DNA from 2 places in the Massilia sp. BGA-UO-ETr-WB1 genome. Region 1 is predicted to be linked to the other one. Evidence: predicted binding sites of a transcription regulator. Region 1 holds the regulator's gene; the other holds the start of a gene.

Region 1 (7,480 bases):
CCCTCTTCCGTGCGCCTTACGGCGTCGGCGCGCAAGTCACCACGATGTTGGCGCGCGGCGCGTTGCCCATCACGTCGGTGCCGTTGGCCACGCTGCAAGCGAGCCTGACCGGGGTGACCGTGGCCGAGGTGATTTCCAGCACCGATACGCCGTAGGCCTGGCCGTCCGCTACCGGCGTGCCGAACGTGAAGTTAGGCGTGTCCTTGGTCAGGACTACCTGGCCGCCGGTGCTGCCGTTGGTCAGCTTGACGTTGTAGTCGCCGGTGATGCCGGTGACCGTGCCGCCGATGCTGTAGGTGTTCTGGTTGCAGATCACGCTGGCCGAGATCGTGGCCGTGTGGCCGGCCGAGCCGCTGCCGTTGACCACGCTGCAAGTCATGTGGTCGGGCTGCTTCAGCACCTTGATGTCGTAGGCGGTGCCGTAGGAAATGCTGTTGCCGAACTTGAAGGTGGTGGCGCCCACCGCCACGCTCAGGTTGTCGCTGCCGTTTTGCAGCACCAGGCCGCTATTGGCCACCGGCTGCGTCACGCCTTGGCTGGTGACGAACACGCCGGTCACGTCGAACGACGCTTTGCCGCCGCAGGCGCTCAGCGCCACCAGCAGGGCCGCCGCAGCGGTAGTGCGTACAGGGAATGCTTTCATTGATATGCTCCAGGCTTCTTAGATGCAGGTGACGGCGACGGTGTTGACGGCGGCCGTCGGCATCTTCGCCGCGGTGCCGTTGGCGACGGTGCAAGTCTGGCCGGTTGGCTGCTTGAGCACGGTCACGCCGTAGGGCGCGCCATTCGGCACCAGGCCCGGGAAGGTGAACGTGGCGGCGCCGGCCAGCGGGGCCACCGTGTTGTCGCCGTTGGCCAGGACCAGGCCGGCGCCGGTCAGGCCGGTGATCGTGCCGCCCAGCGGGTACGGGTCGGTGGTGCAGGTGATCACCGTGGTGCTGTAGGTGTAGTAGTTGATCTTGTTCTTGTTGTTGCTCGGGGTGCACTTCTGGCCGTCCGGGCTCTTGTCGACCAGCACTTCGAACGCGGTGTCCGGCGCCAGCAGGTCGGGGAAGGAGAAGCTCGACGGCGCGCCGTCGATCACCAGCTGCTTGCCGCCGTTGCTGAGGATCAGGCCGGCACGGTTCAGGCCGATAATGCTGCCGCTCACCGGCAGGCTGCCGCCGTCGCTGCCGCCGCAAGCGGCCAGCGCGCTGGCCAACAGCAGGGCGGCGCCGCAACGCGAGGTCAAACTTTTCATAAAACTCTCCAGATACTGATGTAACTACAAAGATAGGGAAGGCCGGGCCTTGCGGCTGCGGATGCGGTAGGCGCAATTGGCGCTTATTTTAGTGCATCCCGAACCGGCAACTTGTAACAGCTTGTGACTTTTGGCATGGCGAAACCGGCTATTGTACTTGTGTCACGCTGCATACGGAGCGTCTGCCGCTGATACGGCAGCGGTTTTTTACGGCGCCATGGCGGTCGTGCACCGTCACCGCCCACTCGCCGGGCACGCCGCGCTCCATGGCCATGAAGCCGAAACCGCCGATCCAGGTGCTGAACTGGTCGGCCACGGCGCCCGGCGCCGGGCTGATCCCGGCCGGCAGCCGGGCCGGCAGCGGGGCCATGTCCTCGGCGGTGCCGGAGAAGCCGGCCACGAACTGGGTCGGGTGCGGGCTGGAAAAGCTCAGCTGCTGCCACAGGTGCACATGGCCGGACAGCAGCGCCTGCACGCGCGCCGGCAGCAGCTGCGGATTGAGCGAGCCGAAGCTTTGCTGCAGGCCGAGGTCGCCCAGGTGCCAGTCGAGCTGGCCGTTTTCCTTGACCTCGGCGCCCACGCCCAGGATGGGGTGGTGCATCACGCCGATGTTCCACTCGGCCCGCTGCGCCAGCGCGTCCAGCCGGCGGTAGGTGGCGCGGTACTGCTCGTAGCCGGTGTCGCCCGGCTGCAGGCCTTTCCAGGTGGTGGAGGCGGTGTCGGCCACCAGCAGCTGGGCGCCGCCGCCCAGCGGCACGGCGTAGGGGGCGCTATAGTTGCCGCCGGCATCCTGTGCGGGATCGATGCAGTCGCGCCCGCTTTGCAGGGGGCGCGGGTCGAGCAGGCGCCACCAGCCCTGGCCGGCGCGCTCGCAGTTTTCGTGGTTGCCGCGCGCCACCACCCACGGCGCGGCCGACAGCAGGGCGGCGCCGGGGCGGAAGAAGTCCTCGCGCCAGGCGTCCCAGCCGTAGCCGTAGGGGCTGCCTGCGCAGCCCGCGTTGCCGGGCGGGCAGGGGTTTTCGCGGTAGTGGTAGTCGCCCACGTGCACCACCAGGTCCGGCCGCCACGCGGCCGCCGCTGCGGCCACGGTGGCGAAGGGATAGGCTTGCGGGTCGTTGCAGTCCTGGAATTCGTTGCCGCTCTTTTTCATGCGGCAGCCGGTATCGCCGATGACGACGATGCGCTGTGGCTCGGCGCGCGGCACGGGCAGGGGGATGGCCAAGCCCGGGCCCAGCACGCTGACGCTGGCGGCGGCCGGCGGCAGGTCCGCCTCGCACACGCGCAGCGGGAACGCGGAGGGCTTGGCGTCGGCCTTGGTGGCGTTGGGGCGCAGCGGCAGGGTGGCGGGCGCGGCGCGCAGCGCCATCGGGCGGCTGGCGCCGTCCACCACGATGGCGGGGCAGGACGGCGCGTCCAGCACCACGCGCGCCACGGCGCCGGACTCTCCCATCAGCACGTAGGCGGCGTAGCCGTCCGGCGCGGCCAGCACGCTGGCCGGGGACGGCCGTGCCGGGCTGGCCGCCGGGGGCCGGGTGGCGCAGGCCGCCAGCAGGACCAGGGGGGCCAACGAGGCCAGCGAGGCCAGTGGGACCCGAATGGCCGGGGGCAGGGCGCGCAAGGCGGGCAGTTTGGACAAAGCGGACTCCATGTGGACAATTCGCCAATTTTACATGCGCTGCGCATGCCCTGCGCGCCCCCCGGTACGCGCCCGCCGAAGCTCCCCGTGCCGGCGCAGCCGTGCGACAATACCGGCATGACTGCCCGCACGCCCCTGAAAGCCATCCTGTTCGACCTGGACGACACGCTGTGGCCGATCGCCCCCGTGATCGCCCAGGCCGAAGTGACCCTGCACGCCTGGCTGGCCGAGCACGCGCCGCGGGTGGCGCAGCAATTTTCCATCGACGAGCTGCGCGCGCGCCGCATGGCGCTGCTGGCCGAGCGCCCCGAGTTGCACGTGGACCTGGCCAGCCTGCGCCGCGCCGGCCTGCAAGCCGCGTTCGCCGAGCTGGGCGAGGACGAGCGCCACCTGGACGGCGCCATGCGCCACTTCTCGGCCGCGCGCAACGCCGTCCAGCTGTACGACGACGTGCTGCCCGGCCTGCTCAAGCTGAAGGAGCGCCTGGTGCTGGGCACCATCACCAACGGCAACGCGGATCTTGAAGTTGTCGGCATGGCCCACCATTTCAAGGTGTCGCTGGCGGCCGCCCACTTCGGCAGCGCCAAGCCGGACCCGGCCATTTTCCTGGAGGCGTGCCGGGCGCTGAACGTGCCGCCGTCGGCGGCGGTGTATGTCGGCGACGATTTGAAACTGGACGTGGAGGGCGCCCAGCGCGCCGGCCTGCGCGCGGTGTGGATGAACCGGCGCGGCAGCGCGGCGCTGCTGGAGGCCGAGGCGCACGGCATCGCGCCGGACGCGGTCTGCGCCACATTCGACGAACTTCTGGACTGGCTGGAGAACCAGCTGGCAGATTGATATACTGCCGGCGTGCGTCTGCGTGCATAATAAGCCCATGCAACTCGATATTCGTGCCCAAACCCTGCTCAAGGCGCTCGTGGAGCGCTACATTGCCGACGGCCAGCCGGTAGGCTCGCGCGCGCTGTCGAAAATTTCGGGACTGGAGCTGTCCCCGGCCACCATCCGCAACATCATGGCGGACCTGGAGGAGCTGGGCTACGTGGCCAGCCCGCACACCTCGGCCGGCCGCATCCCCACGCCGCGCGGCTACCGCATCTTCGTCGACACCCTGCTGACCGTGCAGCACATCGACGAGAGCTCGGTGGAAGCGCGCATGCGCCTGCCCAGCCAGCAGCCGCAAAAGCTGATCGCCAACGCGGCGCAGATGCTGTCCTCGCTGTCCCAGTTCGCCGGGGTGGTGATGGCGCCGCGCCACGAGTCGGTGTTCCAGCAGATTGAATTCCTGCGCCTGTCGGAAAAACGCATCCTGCTGGTGATCGTCAGCCCGGCCGGCGACGTGCAGAACCGCATGCTGCTGACCGACGTCGACTACACGCCGGCCCAGCTGGTGCAGTCGGCCAACTACATCAACCAGCATTACAGCGGCCTGGCGCTGGAGGAAGTGCGCGGGCGCATGCAGGGCGAGCTGCGCCAGCTGCAGACCGACATGGGGCGATTGATGCAGCAGGCGGTGGAGGCCGGCAGCGAAGCCATGGCCGACAGCGCGGACGACATGGTGATCGCCGGCGAGCGCAACCTGCTGTCGGTGAGCGACCTGTCGTCCAACATGACGTCGCTGCGCCAGATGTTCGACATGTTCGAGCAGAAGACCGGGCTGATGCAGCTGCTCGACGTGTCGAGCAAGGCTTCCGGCGTGCAGATTTATATCGGCGGCGAATCGCACCTGGTGCCGATGGACGAGATGAGCGTGGTGACGGCGCCGTATGAAGCGAACGGCAAGATCGTCGGCACGCTGGGTGTGATCGGGCCGACGCGCATGGCTTACGAGCGGGTCATCCCTATCGTGGACATCACCGCCAAGCTCCTGTCAAACGCCTTGAGCAACCACTAGGCCGCCAACATCACGGCTTGTGCGGGCAGGCCGTCTTGACGCAGTTGCCGTAGATGGCCAGCGCGTGCTCGGCGATCTTGAAGCCGCGCGCTTCGGCGATGTTTTGCTGGCGGTGCTCGATTTCCTCGTCGAAGAATTCTTCCACCCGGCCACAGTCCAGGCACACCAGGTGGTCGTGGTGCGAACCGGCGTTCAGCTCGAAAATGGCTTTGCCGGTTTCGAAGTGGTTGCGGTTCAGCAGGCCGGCCTGCTCGAACTGGGTCAGCACACGGTATACCGTTGCCAGGCCAACATCCATATTGTCCGCCAGCAGGATCTTGTAAACATCCTCCGCAGTCAGGTGGCGCACCGGGCTATTCTGGAAGATGTCGAGGATCTTCAGGCGCGGCAGAGTCGCTTTCAGGCCGCTTGCCTTCAGGTCGGTTGGGTTGTTGCTCATGTTTCTTACTCGTGTGTGGGACAATGTGCTTTATCATATAGTGTTTTGGCACTTCCGCTCAATCGATTTGAGGTCATTTATGCGCATCACCCAGGCTATACCGCAGTCCATGTTGCACACTATGAAACGCCGCACGCCCCTCGCGGCGGGCGCGATTTGCCTTGCGCTGGCCGTTTCCGGCTGCGCCTCGCTCAGCACGCTGGGCGAAAAGAAGGCTGACCTGAAAGTCGAAGACAACGCGGTGGTGGCCGGCAAAGGCGCCCAGGTCCGCAGCATTTCGCAACTGCAGAAGTTCATGTGGTTCTTCTCGCCCTACCGTCCGGACATCCAGCAGGGCAACTTCATTTCCCAGGAAATGCTGCAGCAACTGAAACCGGGCATGACGCGCGACCAGGTCCGCTTCATCCTCGGCACGCCGCTCTTGCAGGACATCTTCCACGCCGAGCGCTGGGACTACCCGTTCCGCCTGGCCCGTGGCAATGGCGAAACCATCGACAGCACCGTGGTGGTCTACTTCAAGGAAGGCAAGGTCGACCGCTTCGAAGGCGGCAACCTGCCTACCGAGCAGGAGTACATCGCGCTGATCGCCGGCCCGCCCAAGACCGCCAAGCAGGCGCTGAAGGAGCAGAACAAGGGCGTCTCGCCCGGCACCGCGCCGCTGCCGGCCGGCACCGACTCGGGCGCCGCCGCACCCGTGCCCGTGACGCCGAAAATCGAATCGAAGTAAGAAGGACCGAGCATGACTGAACTGAACATTGCAATCGCGGGCGCGAGCGGCCGCATGGGCCGCATGCTGATCGAAGCCGTGCAGGGCACGCCGGAAGTGCGCCTGTCCGGCGCGCTGGACCGGGCCGGTTCGCCCAGCCTGGGCCAGGACGCGGCCGCCTTCTCCGGCAAGCCGGCCGGGGTGGCCATCGAAGCGGACCTGGCCAAGGGCCTGGCCGGCGCGCAGGTGCTGATCGACTTCACCCGCCCGGAAGGCACGCTGGAACACCTGGCGTACTGCGCCGAGCACGGCATCAAGATGGTGATCGGCACCACCGGCTTCGACGAGGCCGGCAAGGCCGCCATCGCCGAGGCGGCCAAGAAAACCGCCATCGTGTTCGCGCCCAACATGAGCGTGGGCGTCAACGTCACCCTGAAGCTGCTGCAACTGGCCGCCAAGAACCTGAACACCGGCTACGACATCGAAATCATCGAAGCGCACCACCGCCACAAGGTGGACGCGCCGTCCGGCACCGCGCTGAAGATGGGCGAAGTGGTGGCCGAGGCGCTGGGCCGCGACCTGAAGGATTGCGCGGTCTACGCGCGCGAAGGCGTGACCGGTCCGCGCGACCCGTCTTCCATCGGCTTTGCCACCATCCGCGGCGGCGACATCATCGGCGACCACACCGTGCTGTTCGCGGCGGACGGCGAGCGCATCGAGATCAGCCACAAATCCAGCAGCCGCGTGTCCTACGCCAACGGTTCGGTGCGCGCCGCGCGCTTCCTGGCCGACAAGTCCGTGGGCTTGTTCGACATGAATGACGTGCTGTCGCTGAACTGACGATGGGCGACCTGGAGAACCACTTCAGCCTGGCCCGCTACTGGGAACAGGGCGATGCGCTGAGCCACGCGGTGGCTTACGTGCTGCTGGCGATGTCGCTGGTGAGCTGGTACTTCATCCTGTCCAAGGCGTTTGCCTCGTGGCGGGTGCGGCGCAGCGCAGGCGCGGTGGAAACCTTCTGGAACGCGCCCACCATGGGCGACGGCGTGGCCGCGCTGGAAGCGGCCGACCCGGAACGCATCTACCTGCCGCTGGCGCAGCAAGGCGCGGCGCAGGTGGACGTGGTCAACCAGCGCACCCTGGCGGGCGAGATGGACCACGCCGAGCAGGTCACGCGCGTGCTGCGCGGCGCCATCCACCGTTCCACCATCAAGCTGGAAAGCGGGCTGACGCTGCTGGCCTCGATCGGCTCCACCGCGCCCTTCGTCGGCCTGCTGGGCACGGTGTGGGGCATTTACCATGCGCTGTCGGCCGTCTCCAGCCATGGCACGGTGCAGATCGACAAGATCGCCGGCCCGGTCGGCGAGGCGCTGATCATGACCGGCATCGGCCTCATGGTGGCGATCCCCGCGGTGCTGGCCTACAATGGATTCAACCGCGTCAACCGCCTCACCCTGTCCGAACTGGACGCGTTCGCGCACGACCTGCACGCCTACCTGACCAAAGCCCGCTAAGGAACCGCCATGGCCTTCGGCGCGTTCAACCACCACCGGCAGAAGGAAGCGATG
Region 2 (7,480 bases), on a different contig from region 1:
AGATCGCGCAGTCGCACGGCGCGGCGCTGGCGCTGCTGGACAGCTTCAAGGCCATGCTGCAGGCGTCGGCGCCGCCGGAAGGCAGCCTGCTCGCGGCGGTGCTGAGCGAAGCCGATGCGGCGGGGTGGAACAGCGCCAACGCCATCCTGGCGAACCTGGTTGGCCTGCTGTCGCAAACCTATGAAGCCACGGCTGGGCTGATCGGCAACAGCATCGTGGCCGCGATACGCGAACCGGCCAAGGCGGCGCTGCCGGCCGCCGCGCTGGTGGCGCACGTGATGCGCGACGACCCGCCGATCCAGAACACGCGCCGCTTTGCCGCGGAGGACGTCGGCATAGGCGGCGCGCGCATCGAAGCAGGACAGGCGATACTGGTGCTGCTGGCCGCCGCGTCGCGGCAGCGCATGCAGCAAGGACAGCAGGAAGGCTATGGCTACGGCCTTGGCGCCCACGCCTGCCCCGGCCAGGCGCTGTCGCAAACCATCGCCGCCGCCGCGCTGGAGGCGCTGCTGCAAGACGGCCCGCTGGCGCCCATGGCGTGGCGCTACCGGCCCTCGGTGAACGCCCGCATTCCCGAATTCATTGAAGCGAAGGAGACCGCATGATCGCCGTGATATTCGAAGTCTGGCCCAAGGCCGAGCACAAGCAGGAATACCTCGACATCGCCGCCAGCCTGCGGCCGCTGCTGGAGCAGGTGGACGGCTTCATCTCGATTGAACGCTTTCAGAGCCTGAGCCAGCCCGGCAAGCTGCTGTCGCTATCGTTCTTCCACGACGAGGCGGCCATAGCGCAATGGCGCCAATTGGAAGCGCACCGCGCCGCGCAATCGGCGGGACGCGGCGCCATCTTTGAAGACTACCGCCTGCGCATCGCGGGCGTGGTGCGCGACTACGGCATGAACGAACGCGCGCAAGCGCCGGCCGACAGCCGGGCGCGCCACGCCGCCGCGCAGGCATAGCGCCGCTGCGTTCAGTGCCCCTTGCGCTGCACCAGCGCGCTGCCCACGCCGTGGCGCTTGCCCTCGCTGACGGCGGTTACCGTGCCGTCCTGGTTGAACAGCAGCGCGTTGGCGGCGCCGATCTCCTCCGGCGCGGGGCTCCATTGCTGGCCGTACTTTTCCAGCGCTTTGGCGGCGTCGCTGCCGCCGAAGCCCGGCTCGATGTCGGTCACGGCGTTATTGCGCTGGGACAGGCGCGGCGCGTCCAGCGCCTGGTCCATGCTCATGCCCAGGTCGACGTGGTTGACGATGGTCTGCAGTACCGTGGTGATGATGGTGGAGCCGCCCGGGCTGCCGATCGAGAACGCCGGCTTGCCGTTCCTGAACGCCAGCGTCGGCGACATGCTGCTGCGCGGACGCTTGCCCGCTTCCGGCACGTTGGGGTGCGGGCCGCTGAAGTCGAAGTCCGTCATCTCGTTATTCAGCAGGAAGCCGTAGCCCGGCACAGTGATGCCGCTGCCGCCCCAGGATTCGATGGTGAAGGTGTAGGAGACGATGTTGCCGTCCTTGTCCGACACGGTCAGGTGCGTGGTGTGCGCGCCCTCGGCCAGCAGCTTGGCGTTGGCCGGGCGCAGCGGCACGCTCTGGTCGTTCTGGAACGGGTAGGGATCGCCCGCGTCGGCGCGCGCGGCGGCGCGCGTCGGATTGATCAGCTCGCGCCTGCGTGCGGCGTAGTCCTTGCTCATCAGGCCTTGCACCGGCGCTTCCAGGTACTCTGGGTCGGCCAGGTAGGCGTTGCGGTCGGCGAAGGCCAGGCGGCTCGCTTCCAGGTACAGGTGCTCCACCTTGTCGCGCGGCATGGACTTCAGGTCGTAGCCTTCCAGGATGTTGAGCGCCTCGGCCACTGCCACGCCGCCGCTGCTGGGCAGGGGCATGCCGTAGAGGTCGTAGCCGCGATAGCTCGAGCGCAGCGGCTGGCGGATGCGGGCCTCGTAGTTGGCCAGGTCGGCCATGGTCATGGCGCCGGCGCGCACCTTGCCGCCCGGATTGTTCACGGTGTCGACGATGGCGCGCCCGATCTTGCCTTCGTAAAAGACCTTGATGCCGCCCGCCGCCAGCTCGCGGTACGCCCTGGCCAGGTCCGGATTGCGCAGCAGGCTGCCTTCCGGCAGCGCCTTGCCGTCCCTCAGGTAGAGCTTGGCCGTGGCCGGGAACAGCTGGAACTTGCCCTCGTTGGACGCCACCAGGCGGGAGAAATTGGCGTTCACCCGGAAACCGTCGGCCGCCACCTTGATGGCCGGCTGCAGCACCTTCTTCAGCGGCATGGAGCCGTAGCGGTCCAGCGCCTCGTGCCAGCCGCGCACCGTGCCCGGCACCCCGACCGACATGCCGCTGGCCACGGTCTGCTCGAAGTCCAGTTCCTTGCCGTCCTGCTGGAACACGGTGGGCTTGAAATTGGCGGGCGCCGTTTCGCGGTGGTCGATGGTGATCACGCGCTTGTCCTTGGCCAGGTAAATCATCATGAAGCCGCCGCCGCCGATGCCGCAGCTGAACGGATCGGTCACGCCCAAGGTGGCGGCGGCCGCCACCGCCGCGTCGACCGCGTTGCCGCCCTGGTTCAGGATGGCCATGGCCGACTGGCTGGCCTGTTCGCTGATGGTGGCGACCGCGCCGCCGGTGCCGGTCGCGACCGGGCCTTTGGCCCAGGCGGCCGGCGCCACGGCGATGCTGATGAGGATGGAGGAAACAAGCAGGGAAGGGAGGGCGCGGCGGTGTGGCGAAGTCATGGGCTCTCTTTAGGTGGCTAAGCTTGGTGGCTAGGAAATATCCACCCTCAAGCTTACCCGATAAGTTGGCGCTGGAGCATGGAGCGCGGGCGGATCCGGCGGTTCCAGTCCGGTCAGCGTGAAGCGCAGGCCCTGCTGCAGGGCGGTATTGCTACCGCCCGGCATTTTCTCCGCCAGCACGAAGTTGCTGGCGGTGCCGTTGTTGGTCAGCACGAAGCTGTAGCTGATATACCCTTCCCAGACGCACACGGCGCCAGTCTTGCAGCGGCTGTCGTTGATGCGTTCCAGTTTCAGCGTGGCGGTGGGCGTGAGCGCCACGCTCTGGCCCGCCGTCAAGGTATAGGTGGCGCTGGTGCGCTTGGGCGCCGGCGGCGGTGTAGTACCCCCGCCGCCGTTCTGCGCCACCACGCTGCACGCGGCGACAATGCCGAAGCCGGCAAAGCAGGTAAGAAGGCTGATGATTCTGAGCTGCATATTCGTTCTCCTGTCTGGATTAAAATATTAGCTAAAACACATCAATTGCGGCGCACGCTTGCCCATCTGAACATTACGATAACGCAAAATGGGGTCAGGGTTAATTAATAATTAACCCTGACCCCATTTGTCGGTAAAGCAATTTTTTACACGTAGGCGGCGAGCGCGCCTTTCATTTTTTTCAGCGCGGCCGCTTCGATCTGGCGGATGCGCTCGGCCGAGACGCCGAATTCGTCGGCCAGCGTGTGCAAGGTGGCGCCCGAGCCGTCGTCGTTGGCCAGCCAGCGCGCTTCGACGATGCGGCGCGAACGCGGATCGAGCTTGCCCAGCGCCGTTTCCAGGCCTTCCGAATGCAAACGCGTCACTTGCTCGGCTTCCAGCACGCGGGTCGGCTCGCTTTGCTCGGAGGACAGGTAGGCGATAGGCGCGAACTTGTCGTCTTCGTCGTCGGTCGGCGATTCCAGCGCGATGTCGCGGCCGCTCAAGCGCGTTTCCATTTCGATCACTTCTTCGCGCTTGACGTCCAGCAGCTTGGCCAGCTGGTCGATCTGGGCCGGCGACATGGCGTCCAGGCCGGTCTTGTGGCTGCGCAGGTTGAAGAACAGCTTGCGCTGGGCCTTGGTGGTGGCCACTTTGACCAGGCGCCAGTTCTTCAGGATGTATTCGTGGATTTCAGCCTTGATCCAGTGCATGGCGTACGACACCAGGCGCACGCCCTGGTCGGCGTCGAAACGCTTGACGGCTTTCATCAGGCCGATATTGCCTTCCTGGATCAGGTCGGCGTGCGGCAGGCCGTAGCCCAGGTAACCGCGGGCGATCGACACCACCAGGCGCAGGTGCGACAGCACCAGCTCCTGCGCGGCGCCCAGGTCGTTGTTGTCCTTGAGGCTGCGGCCCAGGCGTTTTTCGTCTTCAGGCGTGAGCATAGGCAGGCGGTTCACCGCCGAAATGTAGGCGTCCAGGTTGCCCAGGTTGCCAGTGAATCCCAGTCCCAGTGCCATGGCATTTTTATTGGCGGGTACCAATGCGGCAGGTGCGGTCATCATAGTCATTTTTCTTTCCTCGCTCGTCGAACACGGAATGTTTCGGATTCTTGCATCTTGCAGGATACGTCTTAAACTCAGCTTAATCTTGCTTTTGAGCATTGGTTAAGGTATCGGTTGGACATATATTAGCACTCTCGATCGATGAGTGCCAATCGCCAGATTCAATGACCCTGATAGTGGTAATGCTATGGGAAGATTCTATTCGATGGCTTTTGACAAAGGCGAGGCAAACCGGATTGTGTTTGCGAAACGTCAATGGGAACAGGATAGCGGACGGGGGCGGCGGGCACTGTGCGCGAACGCACGCTGCCCGCCGGCGCTCAGTTGAGGCGGGCCAGGTGGCGCTGCACGGACAGCAGCGCGCCGACCAGGCCCAGCGCGGCGGACACGGCCAGCAGGCCGGCCATGGGCAGCGGCGCGAGCACGCCCAGCTGGAATTCGGATGCGTACAGGCGGGCGAACTCGGCAATGGCCTTGTTCAGCGGCTGCAGCGCCAGCGCCACCGCGCCCAGCGCCACGCCGCCGGCGCACAGGCCCAGCAGGGCGCCGGTGTAATAGAAGGGGCGGTGGATGAAGGTGTCGGTGGCGCCGATCAGCTTGGACACCAGGATTTCCTCGCGCTGCGTCAGCACCTGCAGGCGGATGGTGTTGAACACCACCGCCACCACCACCGTGCCCAGGGTGACGGCCAGCAGCAGCAGGGCCAGCTTGAGGATGCCGATCAGCGCGGCCAGGCGCTTGACCCAGGCCGAGTCGATCTGCACCGTGTCCACGCCGGGCAGGGCGCGCATCTGTTCGGCCAGCAGGTCCACGTCCAGGCCGGCTGCGGCGCTGCGGAAGGCGTCCAGCTTGACGATGTAGCTGTCCGGCAGCGGGTTTTCGCCCAGGGTGGCGATCACATCCGACAGGCCGCTCTTGCCTTTCAGGTTGTCCAGCGCCTTTTCGCGCGGCACGAAAATGATCTTGGCGTCCTTCATCAGTTCGCGCAGCGGCGTGGCCAGCGCGGCCGATTGCTCGCGCGGCACATCCTGCTTCATGAACAGGCTGATTTCGGGATCGACCGACATCTGTTCGGACAGCGGGCGCACATTGTCCAGCAGGGTCAGGCCCATGAAGGGCAGCGCCAGGGCGATGGCCACCACCAGGATGTTGAACAGGAAACTGCCGGGCGCCTTGCGCAGGTGCACCAGCGCGGCGCCCAGCGCGAAGCCGTGTTGACGGAACCAGCTGCTCATGCGGCCACCTCTTGCTCGGATGCATCGCTGACGCTGTGCAGCTGTCCCTGTTTCAGATGGATCACGCGCGCCGCGCCGGCCAGCACCTGGTCGTCGTGGGTGGAGATCAAACAGGTCACGCCCACCGAGTGGAAGGCGCGCAGCGCGTCCAGCACGCGGTCGGCGCTGGCGCGGTCCAGGTTGGCGGTCGGTTCGTCGGCCAGGATGATTTGCGGCCGGTTGACGATGGCGCGCGCGATCGACACGCGCTGCTGTTCGCCGCCGGACAGGGCCAGCGGCGAAGCGCCGGCGCGGTCGCCCAGGCCCACCTTGTCGAGCGCGGCGCGGGCGCGCTGTTCGGCTTGCGCGCGCGGCTGGCCGGTCACCATCAGCGGCATCATCACGTTGGCCAGGATAGAGCGGTCGGTCAGCAGGCGCTGCTCCTGGAAGATCAGGCCCAGGTTGCGGCGCAAAAAGGGCACGCCGGCCGGTTTCAGCTTGCCGATGTCCTGGCCGTTGACGATCACCTTGCCCGAGCTGGGGCGCTCCATGGCGGCGATCATTTTCAGCAGGGTGGACTTGCCGGCGCCGGACGGGCCGGCCAGGAACACCAGTTCGCCCTTGTTGACGGTGAGCGACACGTCGCGCAGCGCGGTGGCGTCGGCCGAGTATTGTTTGCTAACGTGCTGGAATTCAATCATGGGCGGGGGCCGTCCTTATATCGTTTAGCCGAGCAAGGCTTCGACAAATTCCGTGGCGTTGAACGGCTGCAAGTCTTCGATGCGCTCGCCGATGCCGATGAAGTACACCGGCACCGGGCGCACGCGGGCAATCGCGGCGATGACGCCGCCCTTGGCGGTGCCGTCCAGCTTTGTGATGATCAGGCCGCTCAGCTGCAGCGCGTCGTCGAAGGCTTTCACCTGCGCCAGCGCGTTCTGGCCGGTGTTGCCGTCGATAACCAGCAGGGTTTCGTGCGGCGCGCCTTCCAGGCCCTTGCCCAGCACGCGCTTGACCTTTTTCAGCTCTTCCATCAGGTGCAGCTGGGTCGGCAGGCGGCCGGCGGTGTCGATCATCACCACGTCGATGCCCTTGGCCTTGGCCGACTGCACCGCGTCGTAGGACACGGCGGCCGGGTCGCCGGACTCTTGCGAGATGACGGTGACGTTGTTGCGCTGGCCCCACACCATCAGCTGCTCGCGCGCGGCGGCGCGGAAGGTGTCGCCGGCGGCCAGCAGCACGGACTGGCCGTGGCCCTGCATGTGCTTGGCCAGCTTGCCGATGGTGGTGGTCTTGCCGGCGCCGTTGACGCCGGAAATCATCATCACCAGCGGCTGGTGGCGGCCCAGCTCGAACGGTTTCTGCAGCGGCGCCAGCAGCTCGACCATCAGCGTTTTCAGCGCAGCCTTGACGGCGGCCGCGTCCAGCAGCTTGTCTTCCTTGACCTTGCGCTTGAGCGCGTCGAGCAGGAACTGGGTGGCGTCGACGCCGGCGTCGGCCATCAGCAGCGCCGCTTCCAGTTCCTCGTACAGCTCGTCGTCGATCTTGGCGCCGACGAACAGTACCGACAGGTTGGCGGAAGTCTTGGACAGGCCGGCCTTCAGGCGGGCCATCCAGTTCGGCTTGTCCTGCTCGGCGCCGGGCGAAATCACGGGGGCAGGTGGGGCCGACGCAGTGGCCGGCGCGACGTCGGCATGGGCTGCGGGAGCGGGAGCGGCTGCCTGGGGCAGGGCGGGAGGAGTCTCAGGCTGGACAGGTTTTTTCTTGAAGAAGCTAAACATTGGTGTGCGGTAGAGGGCTTCAAGCGAAGGTCCGGCGGCGCCGGACGGGGGAATCTGCCGGTATTCTACCAGAGCGCGGGCGCCCAGCCGCTGCGGGGTTGTTGGATCATTAACCGGCGCTAACCCGGCGATCAGCCGATCGGCAGGGCCTGGGTGCGCATGCGCACGCGCCAGTCAGCGATGCCGCCGCCGATTTCGGCCAGCTGGAACACGCGCACGAAGGCGGGCGGACGCTTGCGCAGCG

The links. Region 1 encodes HrcA, which represses chaperone genes, less so after heat shock. Its sites were predicted from a motif close to TTAGCACTCNNNNNNNNNGAGTGCTAA; they were not measured.
Region 2: a site for HrcA is predicted at 4,370-4,396, ahead of rpoH (RNA polymerase sigma factor RpoH). Genes of this name have one in related genera too.

Annotation. Positions count from the first base shown of each region.
Region 1 is NZ_JCAQOT010000021.1:639,836-647,315, reverse strand. It holds gene AC56DV_RS07615 (hypothetical protein) at 17-643, opposite strand; gene AC56DV_RS07610 (hypothetical protein) at 662-1,240, opposite strand; gene AC56DV_RS07605 (metallophosphoesterase family protein) at 1,389-2,876, opposite strand; gene AC56DV_RS07600 (HAD family hydrolase) at 2,994-3,713, shown strand; gene hrcA (heat-inducible transcriptional repressor HrcA) at 3,751-4,767, shown strand; gene fur (ferric iron uptake transcriptional regulator) at 4,778-5,206, opposite strand; gene AC56DV_RS07585 (outer membrane protein assembly factor BamE) at 5,328-5,933, shown strand; gene dapB (4-hydroxy-tetrahydrodipicolinate reductase) at 5,946-6,752, shown strand; gene AC56DV_RS07575 (MotA/TolQ/ExbB proton channel family protein) at 6,755-7,426, shown strand; gene AC56DV_RS07570 (ExbD/TolR family protein) at 7,436-7,480, shown strand, end outside.
Region 2 is NZ_JCAQOT010000026.1:766,539-774,018, reverse strand. It holds gene AC56DV_RS25815 (cytochrome P450) at 1-605, shown strand, start outside; gene AC56DV_RS25810 (antibiotic biosynthesis monooxygenase family protein) at 602-958, shown strand; gene ggt (gamma-glutamyltransferase) at 970-2,724, opposite strand; gene AC56DV_RS25800 (hypothetical protein) at 2,755-3,198, opposite strand; gene rpoH (RNA polymerase sigma factor RpoH) at 3,345-4,244, opposite strand; gene ftsX (permease-like cell division protein FtsX) at 4,565-5,479, opposite strand; gene AC56DV_RS25785 (cell division ATP-binding protein FtsE) at 5,476-6,159, opposite strand; gene ftsY (signal recognition particle-docking protein FtsY) at 6,184-7,236, opposite strand; gene AC56DV_RS25775 (MerR family transcriptional regulator) at 7,368-7,480, opposite strand, start outside.